2 regions of the Aeromonas rivipollensis genome follow, and region 1 is predicted to be linked to the other one. Evidence: riboswitches for the same ligand, from Rfam matches in the RefSeq annotation. Region 1 holds a riboswitch; the other holds the start of a gene.
What was found. Region 1 has a riboswitch for cyclic di-GMP ahead of WIR04_RS16130 (glycosyl hydrolase family 18 protein). Riboswitches for the same ligand answer to the same signal wherever they lie in the genome.

Region 1 (4,464 bases):
TCACCCCCTGCCAACCACGGGTGTAATAGGGCACCCCTATGTTGATCTTGCCCGCCGCCAGGGCGCCGCGGAAGTAGTGGGCCGCCCAGGCGGAGTTGAGATAACCGATGCCGCCAAACTGGGCCTGGGTGTAGACACCCCACTGGGCCAGCTCGGGATCCGCCTTGTTGTCGAACAGGGCTGCGTTGTGGCCGACGAAGTGGTTCCAGGCACCGTGGAAGTCGTAGGTCATCAGGTTGACGTAATCCAGATACTGGGTGACCTGGAAGTTCTCCATGCCGCGCAGCAGGTAGGCCGAGGCCGGCGAGGCAATGGTCAGCATGTACTTGCGACCGTCCTCGGTCCCGGCGCTGTCGAGCTTGTTGCGCAGGGTCTTCATCAGCACTTCATAGTTCGCAAAGAGCTTGCCGCGACACTGGTTGGAGAGCGGGAAGTCGTTCGGGTTGCCCGCATCCTTCATGGAGGTGGGGTACTCGTAGTCGATATCCACCCCATCGAAGCCGTACTGGCGGATGAAGCCCACCGCCGAGTCGGCGAAGGCGTTGATGCCGGCGGTGTTGACCGAGCAGTCGCCCTTGGTGGTGGCGGTGTAGAAGCCGCGGGTATCGGCCCAGCCACCCACGGAGATCAGGGTCTTCACGTCCGGATACTGCTTCTTGTATTTCGACAGCAGGTTGAAGTGGCCCTGATAGGCGAACTCGGGATCCATTTCGGCGCCCGGCACCCCGTCCCAGGTCAGTTTGGTGGCGGCGTCATCCACCTTGATGAGGTGGCTCTGCTCATCCACCGCCGCGAAGGCGTAGTTGATGTGGGTGATCTTGTCCCAGGGGATGTCGCCCACCAGGTAGGAGGGCAGCCCGTTCTTGCCGGTACGCCAGGAGGTGAAATAGCCGATGACGCGGCGGCCATGGTCATCCCCCATGCACTCGCTGCCATCGGCGCGATAGATCTGGCGCACGTCGCAGGAGAGGTTGCCACCGGTGGGGGGCAGCGCAGCCTCTTCCACCTGGACATCGACCTGGGCCGATTCGCCGACCAGGTTCTCCTTGTCGGTCGCCACCAGCTTGAGACCGGCCAGCCCCTTGCTCTGGGGTGTCCAGCTCAGCTGCCAGGGGGCGCTGCTGTCTTCGCCCACTTTCTTGCCATCGACGAACAGCTCGACCTTGGCGACGTCGTCATTGGCGTCGGTGACATTGCCGGTCACGGTGAGGGCGCGGCCCAGGGTCACCTTGGCCCCGGCGGCGGGGCTGGCGATGCTCGCCCTGGGGGCCTCTGGCGCCACCACGGCGGCGACCTTGAAGCTCGAATCCGCCTCGCTCAGCACCTTGCCGTCTTTATCCAGCGCCCGGGCCTTGAGGGCGTGATTGCCAACGCCGGCGGCAGGCCAGCTGGCACTCCAGGGGGAGGCCGTGGCCGTGGCGACCAGGGTGCCGTCGATCAGGTACTCCACCTTGGCCAGCGCCGTGACCGGGCCGCTCAGGGTCACCGCTAGGGCCAGGCTGGCCCCTTCGCTGACGCTGCTGCCCACGGCAGGGGAGCCGATGGCAACGACCAGAGCAGGCGGCGGCACCTCACCGCCATAGAGCTTCCAGGCATCGGCCCAGACGGTACCGACCCCGGGGGCATAGTGGTAGGGCGAGGCGCCGCACCAGCCGGAGTAAGGGAATTCCTTGCATTCATAGAGGGCACCGGCGTTGCTGACGATGTCGCCAGCCTTGTAGGCAGTGCCTGCCTGATAGGCGGGGTAAGCGGCCTGCGCCCAGGCAGGGACGGCCGCAAGGGCGACCAGCATGGCGAGCCTGCTGGGCCTCAAGATCTGTTGCATATTGTTATCTTCCTTGTTTTGTCTTGGCTTCAACACCGGGAAAAGCGCAATCGCAACAGGGAACAAGGGAGCGACAACAGGCCATGGACGGGCCACAAACCCTCAAGTCACCCCGGGTAACCCCGCAGTCTGGCCCGGGTGAGACAGATCGGAGGCTTTGCGTCCCGGCATCACTGCCGGTTTGCCCTTTGCCTGGGTTCCGTGAGGAACGGCTCGAGTATAGGAAGCAAGTGGCGGCCGCTCAATCTTTATTCTCTAAGGAAAATATGTGAATGCCGGTCAGCTCACACTTCCCCTCCATCGGCCAACTAACTATTAAGTCATTAATATCAATCTGTTAGCCACGTCAAAAAAACGGACTCAGCCTCTTTTGTCTCCCCATAATGTGCGTTGCCTCACTGGTCAGAGCTGCCAGAAATGTGACAATGCGCGCCCTTGGCCAAAGCGCCAAGGCTATGGAAACACTGGCAAAAATAAAAAAAGGAATACCCATGAAAGGAAGACCTACCCTGCTGTCCCTGGCCGTGGGGCTCGCCCTCGCGTCCCCGTCTCTCCATGCCGCCGGCTTCAGTTGCCCGGCCGACAGCGCCCTCACCCCCATCCCCGCCATCCAGGGCAGCGGCGACAAGAGCCCGCTCGTCCCGGACGATCAGTTCGAAAGCCCCCAGAGCGTCTCGGTCAAGGCGGTAGTCTCGGGTCTGGGGGAGAGCCTCAACAAGGGCTTCTATCTGCAGGATCTGCAGGGGGATGGCAATCCCCAGAGCTCGGATGGCATCTTCGTCTACCTCAACGACAAGCAATTCGCGACCAAGTACCCGGACATCCAGCCGGGTGCCCTGATCTGCCTGGAGGCCAAGGTCGAGGAGTATCATGGTCACACCCAGCTCAAGCCCCTGTTTGACGGCAGCGCCCCGCGTCTGGCGGTGCTGGCCCAGGGCGATGCCCCGGCCGCCACGGCGCTGCGGGTGCTGGAGGGGGAAACCCTGGCCCGGGCACTGGAGCGTCACGAGGGGATGCGGGTGCGCCTCGATGGGGAGAGCGCCCTCAAGGTAAGCCGCAACTTCAGCTACGACTACGCCGCCAAGCGCAACAACCTGGTGCTCGCCCACGGTGCCCCGCTGATGAAGCCGACCCAGCTCCATGTGGCGGGCAGCCCAGAAGCCGTGGCGCTGGCCGAGGCCAACGCGGGCAACCGCGTCTTCCTCGAGTCGGACTTCAAGGCCGCCAACGGCAAGCTGCCCTGGTTGCCGGCCTGGGAGCCGGAGCAGGGTTACCTGCGCATCGGCGATGCCCCGGTCAACCTGGAAGCCATGGTGGGTTACAGCTATGACGAGTACCGGCTGATAGTGCCCAAGGATCAGCGCATCACGGCGGGGGATCTGCTGCGCACCGATGAGAACGACCGCCAGGGCTCACCGGCCCGCGCCAATGGCACCGACCTGCGCATCGGCAGCTTCAACGTACTCAACTACTTCACCAGCCACTCCAGCGTGGGGGGCGCCCTCAACGTGCTCTGTGCGGATCAGGCGGATGCGGACAGCGCCAAGGGCTGCAACCGCGGCGCCAAGAGCCTGGAGGAGTTCCAGCTGCAGCGCACCAAGATCGTCAACGCCATCAACGAGATGGACGCCGACCTGCTCGGCCTGATGGAGATGGAGAACAACGGCTTCGACGAGCACGCCGCCATCAGCGATCTGGTGCAGAGCCTCAACGCCCGGCAGAAAGAGGCGAGCAAGCAGTACGCCTTCGTCAGCCTGCCCAAGGCCCTGCTCACCCAGGAGCGCTTCTTTGGCGGCGACGCCATCATGGTGGCCATGATCTATCGCCCCGCCCTGCTCACCCCGAGCGGGGATGCCGAGGTCATTCGTCTGCCCCAGCAGCGCTACATCACGGGCGGCGTCGCCAGAAGCGCAGGTCAGCGGGACTCCCTGGTGCAGCGCTTCGGGGTGGCGGGCAGCGACGAGCCCCTGACGCTGGTGGTCAACCACCTGAAATCCAAGGGATCCGGCTGCTATGAGAACGGCGATGGCAAGACCGAGCCTGCGGATCTGCAGGGCAAGTGCACCGAGTTCAGGGTCAGTGCCGCCAAGGTGCTGGGGGACGCGGTGAGCAAGATGCCGGGTCAGGTGCTGCTGGTGGGGGACTTCAACTCTTACGCCAAGGAGGACCCGATCAGGGTGCTCACCGACTACGATCCGGCCAAGGCGGATCGCCAGATCCGCTCCGCCTCCCACACCTTGATCGGCGAGCAGCCCTATGAGCAGATGGGCCGCGCGGTGGGCAAGGGTTACGGACTGGTGGATCTGAACGTCAAGTTCAACCAGGAGAAGGCCATCTCCTACAGCTACGAGGCCGAGCTTGGCACCCTGGATTACGCCCTCGCCAACCCGGCGCTGGCGAGCAAGGTGGTGGCGGTAGCCGACTGGCACATCAACTCTTTCGAGAGCGACCTGTTCGAATATGGCAGCGCCTTCACCGGCGAGCTGATCAAGTCGGACAACCCCTTCAGCGCCTCGGACCACGACCCCATCATCGTCGACCTCAAGCTCAACGAGCAGAGCAAGGGCGGTGGCGGGGCCATGGGGGCCCTGCTGCTGGCACTGCTGCCCCTGGCCTGGCGCCGTCGGCACACCTCATGA
Region 2 (4,464 bases), 1.4 Mb from region 1:
CCCTTGCTCCTCTGCATGTGCCGCCCGAGTTACGTCAACCTGAGAGGTAAGTTGTGAACTGGCGTGTATTGACCCAATCCTATACAGCTATCCCCATGATGCTGCTGGCCATCCTGGCGATGATGATACTGCCTCTGCCAGGTTGGCTGCTGGATGCCCTGTTCACCTTCAACATAGTGCTGGCGGTGCTGGTGCTGCTGGTCTCTGTCTCGGCTCGCCGCCCCCTCGATTTCTCCGTATTCCCGACAGTGCTGCTGGTGGCCACCCTGATGCGGCTGTCCCTCAACGTCGCCTCCACCCGGGTGGTGCTGCTCCATGGTCATGAGGGCAACGAGGCCGCCGGCAAGGTCATCCAGGCCTTCGGGGAAGTGGTGATCGGTGGCAACTACGTGGTGGGTCTGGTGGTGTTCGTGATCCTGATGATCATCAACTTCGTGGTGATCACCAAGGGGGGGGAGCGGATCTCCGAAGTCTCCGCCCGCTTCACCCTGGATGCCATGCCGGGCAAGCAGATGGCCATAGATGCCGATCTCAACGCCGGCACCCTGGATCAGCACCAGGCCCGCGCCAGGCGGGAAGAGATCGCCAGGGAAGCCGACTTCTACGGCGCCATGGACGGGGCCTCCAAGTTTGTCCGTGGCGATGCCATCGCCGGCCTGCTGGTGCTGATCATCAACCTGGTGGGCGGTCTCGCCATCGGTATCTTCCAGCACTCGCTGCCGGTCTCCGATGCCTTCCGCATCTATGCCCTGCTCACCATAGGTGATGGTCTGGTCGCCCAGATCCCCTCCCTGCTGATGTCCACCGCGGCGGCCATCATAGTCACTAGGGTGAGTGACGAGGGGGAGATGTCGGATCAGGTCGGCCAGCAGATCCTGGCTTCTCCCCGGGTCATCTATACGGCGGCGACCATCATGCTGATCCTGGGCCTGGTGCCCGGCATGCCCATGCTGGCCTTCCTCAGCTTTGCCGCTGTGCTGGCCTGGACCGGCTGGAGCGTCAGCCAGCGCCGGGCAAAGGATCCGGCCCTGGATGCGGCCGAGGAGCTGACGAGGCAGATGGTACAGCCGGAGCCGCAAGGGCTGGACTGGCAGGATCTGCCGCCGGTGGATGCGGTCGCCATCGAACTGGGTTATCGGTTGGTGCCGCTGGCCGAGGCGAACAAGGGGGCCGAGCTGCTCGCCCGGGTGCGCGGCATTCGCAAGACACTGTCCGAGCAGTACGGTTTCCTGCTGCCCGAGATCCGGGTGCGGGACAACCTGCAACTGCAGCCGGACCAGTATCGCATCAAGCTGTCTGGCATTGCCCTGGCCACAGGCAATGTGGATTGCCAGCGGCTGATGGCCATCAGCAGCGGCGAGACCTATGGCGCCCTGGACGGCGAGCTGACCCAGGATCCGGCCTATGGCATGAACGCTGTCTGGATCTCGCCGGACAACAAGGCCAAGGCGCTCAACCTGGGTTACTCCGTGGTCGACTCTGCCACCGTCATCGCCACCCATGCCAGCAAGTTGCTCAGGGAGCAGCTCGATGGGCTCTTCGGCCATGACGAGGTGGGCAAGCTGGGCCAGTATCTGGCCACCCAGTCCCCCCGCCTGGCGGAAGAGCTCAATCTGGCCCTGACCCAGATGCAGCAACTGCGGGTCTTCCGTCAATTGCTCAAGGAGCAGATCAGCCTCACCGACATCCGCACCATAGCCACCACCTTGCTGGATGCGAGCGAGCTGACCAAGGACCCGGTGCTGCTGGCCTCGGACGTGCGCTGCGCCCTCAAGCGCCAGATCGTCAGGCAGGCGATCGGATCCCGCGACATACTGGCGGCCTTCACCCTGGACGACCGGCTGGAGCAGACCCTGCTGACGGCAATGAACCAGTCCCAGCAGCAGGGAAAAATCCAGCTGGACAGCTTCCCGGTCGACCCGCAATTGCTGGCGCAGTTGCAGCAGAACATGCCGCTGGTGAAGGAGCAGTTGCAGCAGCAGGGGTATGCGCCCGTGCTGGTGGTCATGCCCCAGCTCAGGCCCCTGATCGCCCGCTATGCCCGATCCTTCTCAAAGGGTCTCAAAGTGCTCTCTTATAACGAGATCCCGGAAGATTTACGGGTCGAAGTAATTGGCACCCTGGGCTGAAGTGGAATTGCCACGCCCATATGCCGGCAGGAAGAGACTATTCCGCACATCTGCTTGAATTGTCATATAAAGCCGTTATGATGTGACGGCTTTTGACGCGACACAGACTGACAGTGAAAAAATAAAATAGAAACAGTCAGATGTGTCACATGGCTTAAGGACAACCAAGCCATGCCATCCTAATACGGGTCGTCGCATGATAAAGGCAAACTGAACTGAAAAGTCAGGACGCAAAGCCTCCGGTCTAACGGCATTGATGCTAATGATAGCGGGGTTACCAAGGTCATGATTCCAGCCTTGTTTTCATACCGATATAGGGTAAGTGCTCAATAAGAGGTGCTGCCCCGTCCTGGTGCGTTTTTATTTTTTGAGCGTCAGTTCTGTTGATTGATTCATGTGCAATCACAGGTTCGGGTTAATATGTTTTCTGATTTATCTATCAAGGAAAATTCAATACCCGTCGGTATTGAATCTCATGCACATCTATTATTAGTTTCCTCTTCGTTATCAAATGGAGACGATGTTGAGGGAATATTGTTGAATGCAGGCTATCGCGTCTCTTGCCTGAATTCTGTCCCGCTGGCCAAGCAATTTCTCTCCAACCATTCCGCGGATCTCGTGTTGCTCGACATGGCGGTCATGACCGAGGCCGGTCCCTCAATGGTGCAGGAGCTGGCGGGTACCGACTGCGTCATCCTGGTCAATGAGCACCAGGCCTATCTGGCGGCGGAGGCCATGCGGGCCGGCGCCATCGATTACATCATCAAGCCTTTCAGTCAGCGCCAGATCCTCGATGTGGTGAGGGGGGCCCTGCGCCTGCGTCAGGCCATTCCCAACCTGATCGCCTCCTCGCCTCTGAGCCTGCAGGTATTGCAGCTCGCCAGGCGGGCTGCCAAGACCTCGGCCACCATCCTCATCGGCGGCGAGTCGGGGACGGGCAAGGAGCGGCTGGCCCGCTACATCCACGAGATGTCCAGCCGGGCGGGCAAGCCCTTCGTGGCCATCAACTGCGCAGCCATCCCCGAATCCATGCTCGAATCCATCCTGTTCGGACACAGCAAGGGGGCCTTTACCGGCGCGACCGCCAGCCAGCAGGGCAAGTTCGAGCTGGCCCAGGGGGGCACCCTGCTGCTCGACGAGATCTCCGAACTGCCGCTGGCATTGCAGGCCAAGCTGCTGCGGGTACTGCAGGAGAAAGAGGTCGAGCGGTTGGGCAGCCATCAGGTGATTGCGCTGGATGTGCGGATCATTGCCGCCAGCAACAGAGACCTGAGGGAGTTGGTGTTGCAGGGGGAGTTTCGCGAGGACCTCTTCTACCGGCTCGATGTGCTGCCCATGAGCTGGCCCGCCCTGCGGGAGCGGCCGGACGACATACTGCCGCTGGCGGAGTACTTCATCGAGCGCTACGCCGCCCAGCAGGGGTATCGCCTCAGCGAGAGCGCCTGCAAGCAGCTGCTCTCCTATGACTGGCCGGGCAATGTGCGCGAACTGGACAACGTGATCCAGCGGGCGCTAATTATGGCTCGCGGATTGCATATTCAGGCGGTCGATTTGATGCTGCCCCATTATGCCGTGGAAGCCGACAACCTGTTACCGCAGACGCTTGCGGCCCCGGAGGGGCTCAGCGAGACCAAACGGCATGCCGAATTTCAATTCGTCCTGGAGACGTTGCGCCGTTTTCGTGGTCACCGGACTCGTACGGCCGAAGCCCTTGGGATGACGACCCGGGCACTTAGATACAAGCTGGCTGCCATGCGCGAGCAGGGCATCGATGTCGAGCAGCAGATTCAAAACTAAGGGATAACCGAGTGAAGATTGAGATCATGTCATCACAGGTGACGCTCCTGCAGCAGATGCAGGAAATGCAGCGCGTTGCCAGTCACACCCCTTCCATCGAGCCTAACGACGCCTCGGCTGTCTCGTTCAGCGACGCCATGCGTGACGTCGTCGGCCGGGTCAACGAACAGCAGAATGTCGCGTCCAGATTGATGACCGCCGTCGACGCGGGTCAGAGCGACGATCTGGTGGGGGCCATGGTGGCCAGCCAGAAGGCAGGTCTCAGTTTTTCCGCCCTGATGCAGGTGCGCAACAAACTGATGACAGGCTTCGATGACATCATGCGCATGCCGCTCTGAGGGTAGGTCATGACTGAATTGGTATCATCCTCGCCGGGGGCATCGGGCTCCCTGATCGCCCGGGTACAGGAAGGGATGCGCAACTGGCGCACCCTGTCCCGGGACAACAAATCCATCCTGACCATAGCGCTGCTTGCCGCCATAGTGGCGGGCACCATAGTGGTGATCCTCTGGACCTCCAGCAAGAACTATGTGCCGCT

Region 2: linked by a shared signal. The riboswitch ahead of lafK (lateral flagellar response regulator transcription factor LafK) and the one ahead of WIR04_RS16130 (glycosyl hydrolase family 18 protein) in region 1 are both predicted to bind cyclic di-GMP.

What each region holds. Positions count from the first base shown of each region.
Region 1 is NZ_CP149130.1:3,560,998-3,565,461, forward strand. Features, by position in the region: gene WIR04_RS16130 (glycosyl hydrolase family 18 protein) at 1-1,825, opposite strand, end outside; cyclic di-GMP riboswitch class I at 1,938-2,021, opposite strand; gene WIR04_RS16135 (ExeM/NucH family extracellular endonuclease) at 2,317-4,464, shown strand.
Region 2 is NZ_CP149130.1:430,200-434,663, forward strand. Features, by position in the region: gene flhB (flagellar biosynthesis protein FlhB) at 1-50, shown strand, start outside; gene lfhA (lateral flagellar biosynthesis protein LfhA) at 54-2,129, shown strand; cyclic di-GMP riboswitch class I at 2,324-2,411, shown strand; gene lafK (lateral flagellar response regulator transcription factor LafK) at 2,664-3,926, shown strand; gene lfiE (lateral flagellar hook-basal body complex protein LfiE) at 3,938-4,264, shown strand; gene fliFL (lateral flagellar M-ring protein FliFL) at 4,283-4,464, shown strand, end outside.